3 regions of the Enterobacter sp. JH25 genome follow, and region 3 is predicted to be linked to each of the others. Evidence: predicted binding sites of a transcription regulator. Region 3 holds the regulator's gene; each other region holds the start of a gene.
What was found. The regulator CRP, encoded in region 3, controls carbon source genes, mostly activating them, when cyclic AMP is high. The targets are predictions, from matches to a motif close to ATGTGANNNNNNTCACAT.
Positions count from the first base shown of each region.

Region 1: the regulator CRP is predicted to act here: its motif matches at 1,862-1,879, upstream of msrB (peptide-methionine (R)-S-oxide reductase MsrB).
Region 2: the regulator CRP is predicted to act here: its motif matches at 2,838-2,855, upstream of cdd (cytidine deaminase).

Region 1 is NZ_CP091319.1:1,773,914-1,777,977, forward strand. Features, by position in the region: gene L2Y28_RS08425 (D-hexose-6-phosphate mutarotase) at 1-585, opposite strand, end outside; gene gapA (glyceraldehyde-3-phosphate dehydrogenase) at 660-1,655, opposite strand; gene msrB (peptide-methionine (R)-S-oxide reductase MsrB) at 1,997-2,410, shown strand; gene L2Y28_RS08440 (YeaC family protein) at 2,452-2,724, shown strand; gene L2Y28_RS08445 (glycoside hydrolase family 18 protein) at 2,776-4,029, opposite strand.
Region 2 is NZ_CP091319.1:2,998,034-3,002,097, reverse strand. Features, by position in the region: gene mglC (galactose/methyl galactoside ABC transporter permease MglC) at 1-930, shown strand, start outside; gene sanA (outer membrane permeability protein SanA) at 1,058-1,768, opposite strand; gene cdd (cytidine deaminase) at 1,896-2,780, opposite strand; gene L2Y28_RS14365 (CidB/LrgB family autolysis modulator) at 2,909-3,604, opposite strand; gene L2Y28_RS14360 (CidA/LrgA family protein) at 3,601-3,996, opposite strand.
Region 3 is NZ_CP091319.1:4,265,358-4,269,421, forward strand. Features, by position in the region: gene L2Y28_RS20605 (hydrolase) at 1-217, shown strand, start outside; gene L2Y28_RS20610 (YheU family protein) at 214-432, shown strand; gene L2Y28_RS20615 (phosphoribulokinase) at 463-1,332, shown strand; gene L2Y28_RS20620 (OsmC family protein) at 1,418-1,822, opposite strand; gene crp (cAMP-activated global transcriptional regulator CRP) at 2,133-2,765, shown strand; gene L2Y28_RS20630 (YccS/YhfK family putative transporter) at 2,823-4,064, shown strand, end outside.

The sequences.
Region 1 (4,064 bases), 2.2 Mb from region 3:
CCTGCCTTCTTTCGCGTTGTCCACTTTGTCGATAAAGGTATCGCCAAGTCCGCTCACCTTAACGGCCTGAATGTCGCCTACGTTGAAATAGGTGTGCAGGGCGGACGTTGTTTCGAATTCGCCGTGCGCTTCCAGTTCTATCTCGCAGGTTTTACCCAGCTTGAAGCGGGCATAGAGGGTGAATTCATGTGGCCACAGGGCGCGCGTTTCATCATTTGCCTGAAGTTCAAAGGTCAACACCGCGCCGTTATCATCTTCGTTGTGGGCTTTCAGCGTCCACTGCTGGTTACGGGCGAAACCGTGAGACGGCAATCCCTGCTGCGCTGACGGACCAAACCATGGCCAGCAGATCGGTACGCCGCCACGGATCGCCGCCCCTTTTTTGAACGAGGTGGCCTCGCTCAGCCACAGGCCTTCTTCTTCGCCTTCTGGTTTCCAGGAGAGCAGGTGGGCGCCATTGAGCGCTACGGAGGCTTTAACGCGCGGATGATCGACGACGATGATATCGGCGCCGTCAATCTGACGGCGGGAGAGCACAGGGGTAAGTTGTTCGACTACCGGAAGTGCAAAAATTTTATTAATCATTAAGCAATCCTCTGTCTAAAAACAATAAAAAAGGCGACCGAAGTCGCCTTTTAGGATCAAGCACTCATCTCAACTTATTTGGAGATGTGAGCGATCAGGTCCAGTACTTTGTTAGAGTAGCCAGTTTCGTTGTCGTACCAGGAAACCAGTTTCACGAAGTTGTCGTTCAGTGCGATACCTGCTTTAGCATCGAACACGGAAGTGCACACTTCGCCGTTGAAATCGGTAGAAACAACGTCGTCTTCGGTGTAACCCAGAACGCCTTTCATTGGGCCTTCGGAAGCAGCTTTGATTGCTTTCTTAATTTCTTCGTAAGAAGCAGCTTTTTCCAGACGAACGGTCAGGTCAACAACGGATACGTTAGGAGTTGGAACGCGGAACGCCATACCAGTCAGTTTGCCATTCAGTTCTGGCAGTACTTTACCTACTGCTTTAGCAGCACCGGTAGAAGATGGGATGATGTTCTGAGCCGCGCCACGGCCGCCGCGCCAGTCTTTGTGAGACGGGCCATCAACGGTTTTCTGAGTAGCGGTGGTAGCGTGAACGGTAGTCATCAGACCTTCGATGATGCCGAAGTTGTCGTTGATAACTTTAGCCAGCGGTGCCAGGCAGTTGGTGGTGCAGGATGCGTTGGAAACGATGTCCTGGCCAGCGTAAGTTTCGAAGTTTGCACCGCGAACGAACATTGGGGTGTTGTCTTTGGAAGGACCAGTCAGAACAACTTTCTTCGCACCCGCAGTGATGTGTTTACGTGCAGTTTCGTCGGTCAGGAAGATACCGGTAGCTTCAGCTACAACGTCAACACCGATTTCGTTCCATTTCAGGTTAGCTGGGTCTTTCTCAGCAGTAACGCGGATGGTTTTGCCGTTAACAACCAGGTGGCCGTCTTTCACTTCAACGGTGCCGTCGAAACGACCGTGAGTTGAGTCGTACTTCAGCATGTACGCCATGTATTCAGCGTCCAGGAGATCGTTGATACCAACGATTTCGATGTCAGAACGTTTCTGAGCAGCACGGAAAACAATACGGCCGATACGGCCAAAACCGTTGATACCTACTTTGATAGTCATATATTCCACCAGCTATTTGTTAGTGAATAAAAGGTTGCCTGTAAAATTACAAAAACCTTACGCAGCGTCAAGCGGAATCGTGTCAATCATTGCGACAAATCAATCCTGTGACTAACGTTTGTGCGACTGACTCGCCTCACTTTCCCTTTGAGCTAGCAACCACATGGGGGCTGCGCCCGGAATTTTAAAGGCCTTGCAGGATTAAAATGTGAAATTGATCACAATTGCCTGACCGCCTTTTCGCGACACATAAGTTTAGATCAAAAGTGCACGCGCGGGTGTTAATGTTTTGTTAGAATCTGGGTTAAAAGATGTCTGTTTCAACAGCGAGATGTAAGCATATGTCGAACCAACATAACCCCGACGATTTGAAAAAAAACCTTACAGAGATGCAGTTTTACGTAACGCAAAATCACGGCACGGAACCGCCGTTTACCGGGCGTTTGCTGCACAATAAACGGGAAGGCGTCTACCACTGCCTGGTGTGTGATGCACCGCTGTTTAACTCCCAGACTAAGTACGATTCTGGCTGCGGCTGGCCAAGCTTTTACGAGCCTGTCAGCGATGATGCGATCCGCTATCTGACGGACTCCTCGCACGGCATGGTGCGCACCGAAATTCGTTGTGGGAATTGCGACGCCCATCTCGGGCATGTCTTCCCGGATGGCCCGCAGCCGACGGGGGAGCGTTTCTGCGTAAATTCGGCTTCGATGAGCTTTACCGATGACGAAAACGGCGACCAGACCAAGGGTTGAAAAAACGATTCAGCAAATTATTCCTTTGAAAGGGAGAGATCGTGAATATTGATGACATGATTGCAGGCATGACCCCGGAGGTTTATCAGCGCCTGGTGACGGCCGTTGAGCTGGGAAAATGGCCGGACGGTGTGGCGCTCACACCTGAGCAAAAAGAGAACAGCTTGCAGCTGGTGATGCTGTGGCAGGCGCGTCACAATACCAACGCCCAGCACATGACCATCGACACTAACGGTCAGATGGTGATGAAAAGTAAGCGCGAACTGAAAGAAGACTTCGGCATCACGCCGAAGCCGATTGCAACCTTCAAATAAATCTCCCATGTAGGCCGGGTAAGGCGAAGCCGCCACCCGGCACACTACACCTTAGTGCGGGATCCCAAGCGACTCCGCCAGCTGCTTCGCTAACTGGTTGTTGTCATCCGCGCCATACTCCCAGAACATCGCCCCGGCGAGACCTTTCTCCTTGATGTAATCTGCTTTAATCGCCACGGAACGCGGGTTCTCATAGGAGATCGCAAACAGCGCCTTCCCGTCGGCGGATTTTACCGACAGCCACGGCACCTTCGCCTGTTCGTCCCAGTGCTCGGTAAAGCGTTTCTGCGGATCGTTTAGCAGTTTGCGGACGATATCGTTGTATTTCACGTAGGTATCTTTGGTCAGGTCATAGCCAAGCGATTTGAACAGGCCCAGTTCCTGCGGCCCGAAGTAGGGCTGGGTGACCGGATTGTTTTGCGCGTCCGGTTTACTCCAGTCGATACCCGGTTCAACGGCGCGCTTCGGTACACGACCGTAAAAACCGATTCCGAGGTTCATTTGCTGCGGCTTTAGGCCGGCGGCCAGATAGTTATTCACCACAAAATCAACGCTGTATTTGTCTGCGGCAGCCACCGTTGGCCAGGCGCTGGAGTCATACAGATTCGCGTTAAAATACTGCGTCCCGTACGCCATGTCGTAGGTCATCAGGTTGATGTAATCGAGCAGGGGGGCAATGGCCTTCACATCCACCCAGCTTTTCGGACTTTCTGCATTTGCGCCCACCGCAATCGTGACCAGTTTTTTCTTACCAAACGCGTCACGCATCTCTTTTAACAGCGCGGTGAAATTATCCCTGTCGGCTGGGGTGCTCTCGACCAGGCCCCACGCGCCGTTGACCGGGAACTCCCAGTCGAGATCGATCCCGTCCAGGCCGTATTGACTGACGATCTGCTGTGCGGAGCGAATAAACACCGCGCGGCTCTCTTTGGTAGCCGCTGCGCCAGAAAAACCACGTGCGCCCCAGCCGCCAACGGAAAGCAGCACTTTTAAATTCGGGTTTTGTTTACGAAGCTGAGGAAGTAACGCCAGGTCGGATGCCACCTTGGGTGATAACCAGATTTGATGCAGTTTTGCCGGATCTTTCAGTGCAGGGTTGGTTTCGTCTTTCTCGTTGTTATAGACCAGACCAAACGAGTAGTTGAGGTGTGTGATCTGGCGGACATCGAGTTTATTGATATCACCACCCGGTCCGGCGGTAACGTCGCCACCGCCATTGAAGTAGCCCACGGACATCAGGGGCGCGGCGGAAGCCAGTGACGCGCAAAGCAAGGGTAATGCTGCCAGCAAGGGCAAACGTTTCATATAAGTTCCTCTTTGACTGAATAAAAATAACCACG
Region 2 (4,064 bases), 1.3 Mb from region 3:
ATAATTATTTTCCAGGACCCAACGTTCTTAAGTCTGCTGAACTTAAGTAATATTCTGACCCAGTCTTCCGTACGTATTATCATCGCACTGGGCGTGGCTGGGCTCATCGTTACCCAGGGGACAGATCTTTCGGCAGGGCGCCAGGTGGGTCTGGCGGCGGTTATTGCGGCAACCCTGTTGCAGTCGATGGAAAACGCCAACAAGGTGTTCCCGGAGATGGCGACCATGCCGATTTTCGTGGTGATCCTGATCGTATGCGCCATCGGCGCGGTAATTGGCCTGATTAACGGCATCATCATTGCTTACCTGAACGTGACGCCATTCATCACTACGCTTGGCACGATGATCATCGTTTATGGTATCAACTCCCTGTACTACGATTTCGTCGGCGCGTCTCCAATCTCTGGCTTCGAAAGCGGCTTCTCGACCTTCACGCAGGGGTTTGTTGCGCTGGGCAGCTTCCGTCTCTCCTATATCACCTTCTATGCGCTGATTGCGGTGGCGTTCGTCTGGATCCTGTGGAACAAAACCCGCTTCGGTAAAAACATCTTTGCTATCGGGGGTAACCCGGAAGCGGCGAAAGTCTCCGGCGTCAATGTGGCTCTGAACCTGCTGATGATTTATGCCCTGTCCGGTGTGTTCTACGCCTTCGGCGGGATGCTGGAAGCAGGCCGTATCGGCTCTGCCACCAACAACCTCGGCTTTATGTACGAGCTGGATGCGATTGCGGCCTGCGTGGTCGGCGGCGTCTCCTTCAGCGGCGGCGTGGGTACCGTGCTGGGCGTGGTGACCGGTGTGATCATCTTCACCGTGATCAACTACGGCCTGACCTACATCGGCGTGAACCCGTACTGGCAGTACATCATCAAGGGCGCGATCATTATCTTCGCGGTTGCCCTGGATTCACTGAAGTACGCGCGTAAGAAATAAGTTCTTCAGAATGGAAAGGCCCGCTCACGTAGCGGGCCTTTTTTTGCCCGGTGGCGCGACGCTTACCGGGCCTACAAAATCGCGATCGTAGGTCGGGTAAGGCGAAGCCGCCACCCGACATCAGTTATTACTTCTTCTGCATTTCCAGCAGCTGCTCCGGCGTCACCGCCGGATAACCTTGCGCATTTTCAGGCACTTCGTGCATCGTTGGGATCGGCACCAGCGGGCCTAAAAAGCGCGGTTCACGCTTGAACAGGTACAGGTCAGCCAGCGCGCCAAAACGGGCGCCAAACTCACGTACGCGTACGCTCAGCATATCTTTTGGCGACGGCACGGCGTAGCACTGGGCCTGGATCCCCATATGCAGGGCGATAAACAGCGCCCGCTCGCAGTGGAAACGCTGGGTGATGATGATGAAATCATTGGTGTCGAACACCTTGCGGGTACGCACGATGGAATCAAGCGTGCGGAATCCGGCGTAGTCGAGCACGATATCGGCCGGGTCGACGCCTGCGGCAATCAGGTCTTTGCGCATCGTCACCGGCTCGTTATAGCTTTGCAGGGCGTTATCGCCGCTTAACAGCAGATAGTTCACCTTGCCGCTGTTATAGGCGTTCAGTGCGCCCTGAATACGATACCGGTAATACTGATTGATGACGCCGGTGCGGTAATACTTGGCGGTGCCAAGCACCACGCCAACCTGGCGGTAGGGGAGGTCCTGTAGGTCATCAAAAATGTAGGGAGCTGTTTTCCAGCTCATCCAGCGGTCGAGACCCAGCACGATCAACAGCAGTATGCCGACCAGGACAGACAGGCTGTAAAACACGCGCTTTAACATGCAGATGGCTCGTACCGATGATGAAATTTCCCTCAGGCTACTGTACCCGCCTGGTTAGCGCAAGAAACAGCGATTCAACTGAGGGGTTTTTCGTCAGACTGGCGGGCAAATTTGCCCGCCGAACAGATTATGCCAGCAGCACGCGGTCGATGGTTGAACAGCCCAGCGCTTTCAGCGTGGCTGCGGTCGCGTCCCACTGGATCAGCGGTGCATCGGCCTTTTCAGCGAGGATCGCGCGCTGAATATCCGGGTAGTCATACCCGTTCAGGCTGAGCAGGTTCAGGGCGCCCTGGAGCGGAGGCAGCGTCGGGTTAAACGCGGCGTTCTCTGCATAGCTGCCGGTGAAGATGCGGCCGTCGCGGCACTGAAGGGCGACGCCGCTTGGTGATTTGCTGTATGGCGTGTGGCTTTTATTGGCGGCGGCAATGGCCGCTTCGCTGAGCGCATCCCCTGAGAGCGCGTAACCGTGGTCCTGCTCGTCCATCAGCAGGGTTTTGATCTCAAGATCTTTAGGGCCAAAAGCATCCGGCAGGTAATCACCCAGCGTATGCGGCGCGCGTCCCGGCAGGTTGATACGCAGTTCAAGACCGCTGTTCAGCTCATTCATAAACTGGCGGCAGTGGCCGCAAGGGGTATAGTTGACGGTGATGGCGCGCAGGGCCTTTTCGCCGCGCAGCCAGGCGTGACTGATGGCACTCTGCTCCGCATGAACGGTTTGCTGCATGGTCGCACCGAGAAACTCCATGTTCCCGCCGAAGTACCAGGTCCCGCTCACGCCGCGCGCAATTGCGCCTACGTTAAAATGGGAAAGGTCAGCGCGGGCGCAAGCAGCCGCCAGCGGTAGCAGGGCGAAAGCCAGCGCGTCTTCGTCCAGCCCCGTTGCCTGTTTAAGCGTCGTGACCTGATCTGCCGTCAGCAGGGCGGGGAAATGCGCATCCGCCAGAACCGGAGCCAGGGCTGATTGCAAATTCTCTGCAAGCTGAGAGAAAGCAGCTTGAAAACGTGGATGCATGACGTTGCCTCATCAAGGTTAATGGATCGGTAGTGTACGGAGCCGTACGGCCTTTATATGTGATCCAAATCTCATTATGTATGCAACTTATGAAATGAAAATGAAATTTGCGCGACGCATCGCAAATTTTAGCCCATTACTGCCAGAATAATCGGGAAGATAAACGGCGCGAGCAGGGAGGTTATAATCCCGCAGATCACCAGCGCCAGGGAGCTGAATGCCCCTTCCTGATAATCCAGCTCCGCGCAGCGTGCGGTGCCCAGCGCGTGCGAGGCGGTACCCATCGCCAGACCGCGCGCCGCTTTGGTACGAATTTTCATGATATTCAGCAGCGTATGACCAAACACCGCGCCCAGGATACCGACGAAAATCACGCACACGGCGCTGATGGCCGGAATGCCGCCGATACTGCCGCCCACGGCCATGGCAATCGGCGTAGTAACGGATTTAGGCAGAATAGAGGCGGCGATCTGCGGCGATGCGCCCATCAATAAGGCCACCGAGGTACCGGTGATCATCGCAACAAGGCTACCCACAAAGCAGATGGTTATGATGGATTTCCAGCGTGCGCGGATCTGATGCAGTTGCTCATATAAAGGAAACGCCAGCGCCACCACGGCAGGCTGCAACAAATCGTTGAGGATCTTGCTCCCGGCGAAGTAACGTTCATAAGAAATGCCGGTGAGCAGCAGAAAAGGAATAATCACCACCATGGCGACCAGCAGCGGGTTGAGCAACGGCATTTTGAAACGAACCGCAAGCTTACGCGCAGCAAAGAACACCACCAGGGTTAACGGCAGGGACCACCAGATATTCGCCATCATTTTTTTGTTTTCTCCCCGATGACCTTACGTTCGCCATGCACAATGTGTGAGCTCCAGCTGACGACCAGGAAAACTACCAGCGTACTGATGGCGCAGGAGACCACTATCGGGCCGAACTGCGCCTTAAGCACATCGTAATACTGCATAACCCCAACGCCGATAGGCACAAAAAGCAGGGCCATATAGCGAATGAGAACGAAGCACCCCGGGTTGACCCATTTCGCAGGCAGCACCTGTAATGCCAGCAGCACAAACAGGATCAACATGCCGATAATGCTGCCGGGGATGGTAATAGGCAGCAGCGACGCGATAAAAATGCCGGCGTACAGGCAGGCATAAATCAGGACGAAGGCGCGAAGGTATTGCCAGATAGTATTCAGTGATTTGCTCATGGTGAAAGTCCTTGCTGAGACGTATTCATCATACAATTAAACCTGAAAATGTGCCACGGATCACATCA
Region 3 (4,064 bases):
CACGAAACCCACGCTGATTATCCACGCCAAAGACGATCCGTTTATGGATCATCACTCGATCCCCGCCCCTGACTATCTGCCGGATAACGTGGAGTATCAGCTCACTGAGTTCGGCGGGCACGTGGGCTTTGTTGGCGGCACGCTGCGTCGGCCAAAAATGTGGCTTGAGACGCGTATACCCGACTGGTTAACGGCCTATCTGGACGGTAAAAAATGATTATTCCCTGGCAGGATCTCTCTCCCGACACGCTCGATAATCTGATTGAAAGCTTTGTCTTGCGCGAAGGCACCGATTATGGTGAACATGAACGTTCGCTTGAACAAAAGGTCAGCGATGTGAAGCGCCAGCTTAAAAGCGGCGACGTGGTGCTGGTATGGTCCGAACTGCATGAGACGGTCAATATCATGCCACGCAACGCGTTTCACGGCTGATCTTTACACTTTTCCAGTCAGGGAGTTGCTATGTCTGCCAGACATCCGGTTATTGCCGTTACGGGTTCGAGTGGGGCGGGAACCACTACCACCAGCCTCGCCTTCCGCAAGATTTTCGCCCAGCTTAACTTACGGGCGGCAGAGGTAGAGGGCGACAGCTTTCACCGCTACACGCGCCCGGAGATGGATATGGCCATCCGCAAGGCGCGCGATCTGGGTAAACACATCAGCTATTTTGGCCCGGAGGCGAATGACTTCGGCCTGCTGGAGCAAACCTTCCGTGAATACGGGCAAAGCGGTACCGGGCAGTCCCGCAAGTATCTCCACACCTACGATGAAGCCGTGCCCTGGAACCAGGTCCCCGGCACGTTCACGCCCTGGCAGCCGCTGCCGGAACCGACTGACGTGCTGTTTTACGAAGGATTGCACGGCGGCGTGGTGACGCCTCAGCACGACGTGGCGCGCCACGTGGATTTGCTGGTGGGGGTGGTGCCGATTGTTAACCTTGAGTGGATCCAGAAGCTGACGCGTGACATGAGCGAGCGCGGCCATTCGCGAGAGGCGGTCATGGACTCGGTGGTGCGCTCCATGGAAGATTACATCAACTTCCTGACGCCGCAGTTCTCCCGAACCCACATTAACTTCCAGCGCGTCCCCACCGTGGACACCTCCAACCCGTTCGCGGCAAAAAGCATCCCTTCCCTGGACGAGAGCTTTGTGGTGATCCACTTCCGCAACCTGGAAGGCATTGATTACCCCTGGCTGCTGGCGATGCTACAGGGTTCGTTTATTTCGCACATGAATACGTTAGTGGTGCCCGGGGGAAAAATGGGGCTGGCAATGGAGCTGATCATGACACCGCTGGTGCAGCGGCTGATGGAAGGAAAGCAAATCGCGTGAGTTGTTTTGCCCGGTGGCGCTGCGCTTACCGGGCCTACGGGCGTGCTTTTGTAGGGCGGGTAAGCGAAGCGCCACCCGCCAAAAATTAAGCCTCGATCACTTCATACGAATGGGTGATGTTTACCGCTTTCTCCAGCATTAGCGCCACAGAGCAGTATTTCTCCGCTGACAGGTCAACCGCACGCGAGACCGCCGCATCCTTCAGTTCTTTGCCGGTGACGATAAAGTGCAGATTAATATGCGTGAACAGACGTGGCGCCTCTTCGCGACGTTCTGACGTCAGCTTCACTTCACAATCGGTCACGTCATGACGGCCTTTTTGCAGGATCGACACCACGTCGATCGCACTGCATCCACCTGCCGCCATCAGCACCATTTCCATCGGGCTTGGAGCTTTATCGCCGGAGTTCCCATCCATCAAAACCTGGTGCCCGGAAGCAGACTCGCCCAGGAACGTTAACCCTTCAACCCATTTCACACGCGCTTGCATATTCACTCACTCCAACGTTGCATTTTTTATGACAGATTACGTGTACGTTACATTTCTCGCAACGGAAGGCGACCTGCGTCATGCTGAAGCGAGACACCAGGAGACACGCGGCGAAAGCTATGCTAAAACACTCTGGATGCTACAGTAATACATTGACGTTACACATGTATGCAGAGGACATCAAACTTTACTGGCTGCGAAACGTTACGACAGCCGACTTCCCAGGTATGGGTAAGAATTCGATTGCAACCCCAGAGTCCGGATGCATCTTATGACTCTGGTGACAGCTTATAACAGAGGATAACAGCGCATGGTGCTTGGCAAACCGCAAACAGACCCGACTCTCGAATGGTTCTTGTCTCATTGCCACATTCATAAGTACCCATCAAAGAGCACGCTGATTCACCAGGGTGAAAAAGCGGAAACGTTGTATTACATCGTTAAAGGCTCGGTGGCCGTGCTGATCAAAGATGAAGAAGGGAAAGAGATGATCCTTTCTTATCTGAACCAGGGCGATTTTATCGGTGAACTGGGCCTGTTTGAAGAAGGCCAGGAACGTAGCGCCTGGGTTCGTGCAAAAACAGCATGTGAAGTGGCTGAAATTTCTTACAAGAAATTCCGTCAGCTGATTCAGGTCAACCCTGACATCCTGATGCGTCTTTCTTCCCAGATGGCACGCCGTCTGCAAGTGACCTCTGAGAAGGTGGGTAACCTCGCCTTCCTGGACGTGACCGGTCGTATCGCGCAGACTCTGTTGAACCTGGCGAAACAGCCAGACGCCATGACCCACCCTGACGGTATGCAAATTAAAATTACCCGCCAGGAAATCGGTCAGATCGTCGGCTGCTCCCGTGAAACAGTGGGCCGTATCCTGAAGATGCTGGAAGACCAGAACCTGATCTCCGCCCACGGTAAAACCATCGTGGTTTACGGGACCCGTTAATTCCGGTAAAACGGCGTGCCGCCGCAGGGTGGCACGCCGTTTTTGTCTCTACTCCTTATGTGGCGCAGGCTGATCTATCACCCGGAAGTTAACTACGCACTGCGACAAACGCTGGTGTTGTGTCTTCCCGTGGCCGTGGGCCTGATCCTCGGACATCTTCAGCAAGGCCTGCTGTTTTCCCTCGTGCCCGCCTGCTGCAACATTGCCGGTCTGGACACCCCGCATAAACGCTTTTTCAAACGCCTGATTATTGGCGGCTGCCTGTTTGCCGGCTGTAGCCTTGCCGTGCAACTCTTACTGGCCCGCGACATTCCTCTGCCGCTGATCCTGACCGTGCTGGCGATGACGCTTGGCGTAACCGCTGAAATCAGCTCGCTGCACGCCCGCCTGCTTCCCGCGTCGCTGATTGCCGCCATCTTCACCTTAAGCCTTGCGGGCAATATGCCGGTGTGGGAGCCATTGCTGATCTACGCCCTCGGCACGCTGTGGTACGGGCTGTTTAACTGGTTCTGGTTCTGGTTGTGGCGGGAACAGCCGCTTCGCGAATCCCTGAGCCTGCTCTACGTGCAGCTTGCTGAATACTGCGAAGCAAAATACACCCTGCTCACGCAACATACCGACCCGGAAAAATCCCTGCCGCCGCTGCTGGCACGCCAGCAAAAAGTGGTGGATCTGATCAGCCAGTGCTATCAGCAGTTGCACATGCTTGCCGCCAACAAAAATCATGAATATAAGCGGCTGCTGCGTACCTTCCAGGTCGGGCTGGATTTGCAGGAGCATATTTCCGTCAGCCTTCATAATCCGGAAGAGGTGCAAAAGCTGGTGGAGCGCAGCCATGCGGAAGCGGTGATCCGCTGGAACGCGCAGACCGTCGCGGCGCGCCTGCGGGTGCTGGCTGACGATATCCTCTATCACCGCTATCCGACGCGCTTTAACATGGACAAACAGCTCGGCGCGCTGGAAAAGATTGCGCGTCAGCACGCGGATAACCCGGTCGGGCAGTTTGCCGCCTGGCATTTCAGCCGCATCGCCCGGGTGTTGCGCACCCAGCGCCCGCTTTATACCCGGGACCTGATGGCCGATAAGCAAAAACGACTGCCGTTGCTGCCTGCGCTCAAAAGCTACCTGTCACTGAAGTCTTCCGCCCTGCGCAACGCCGCAAGAATTAGCGTCATGCTCAGCATCGCCAGCCTGATGGGAATGGCCCTGCACCTGCCGAAACCCTACTGGATCTTAATGACCGTGCTGTTTGTCACCCAGAACGGCTATGGCGCCACGCGGGTGCGCATTCTGCATCGG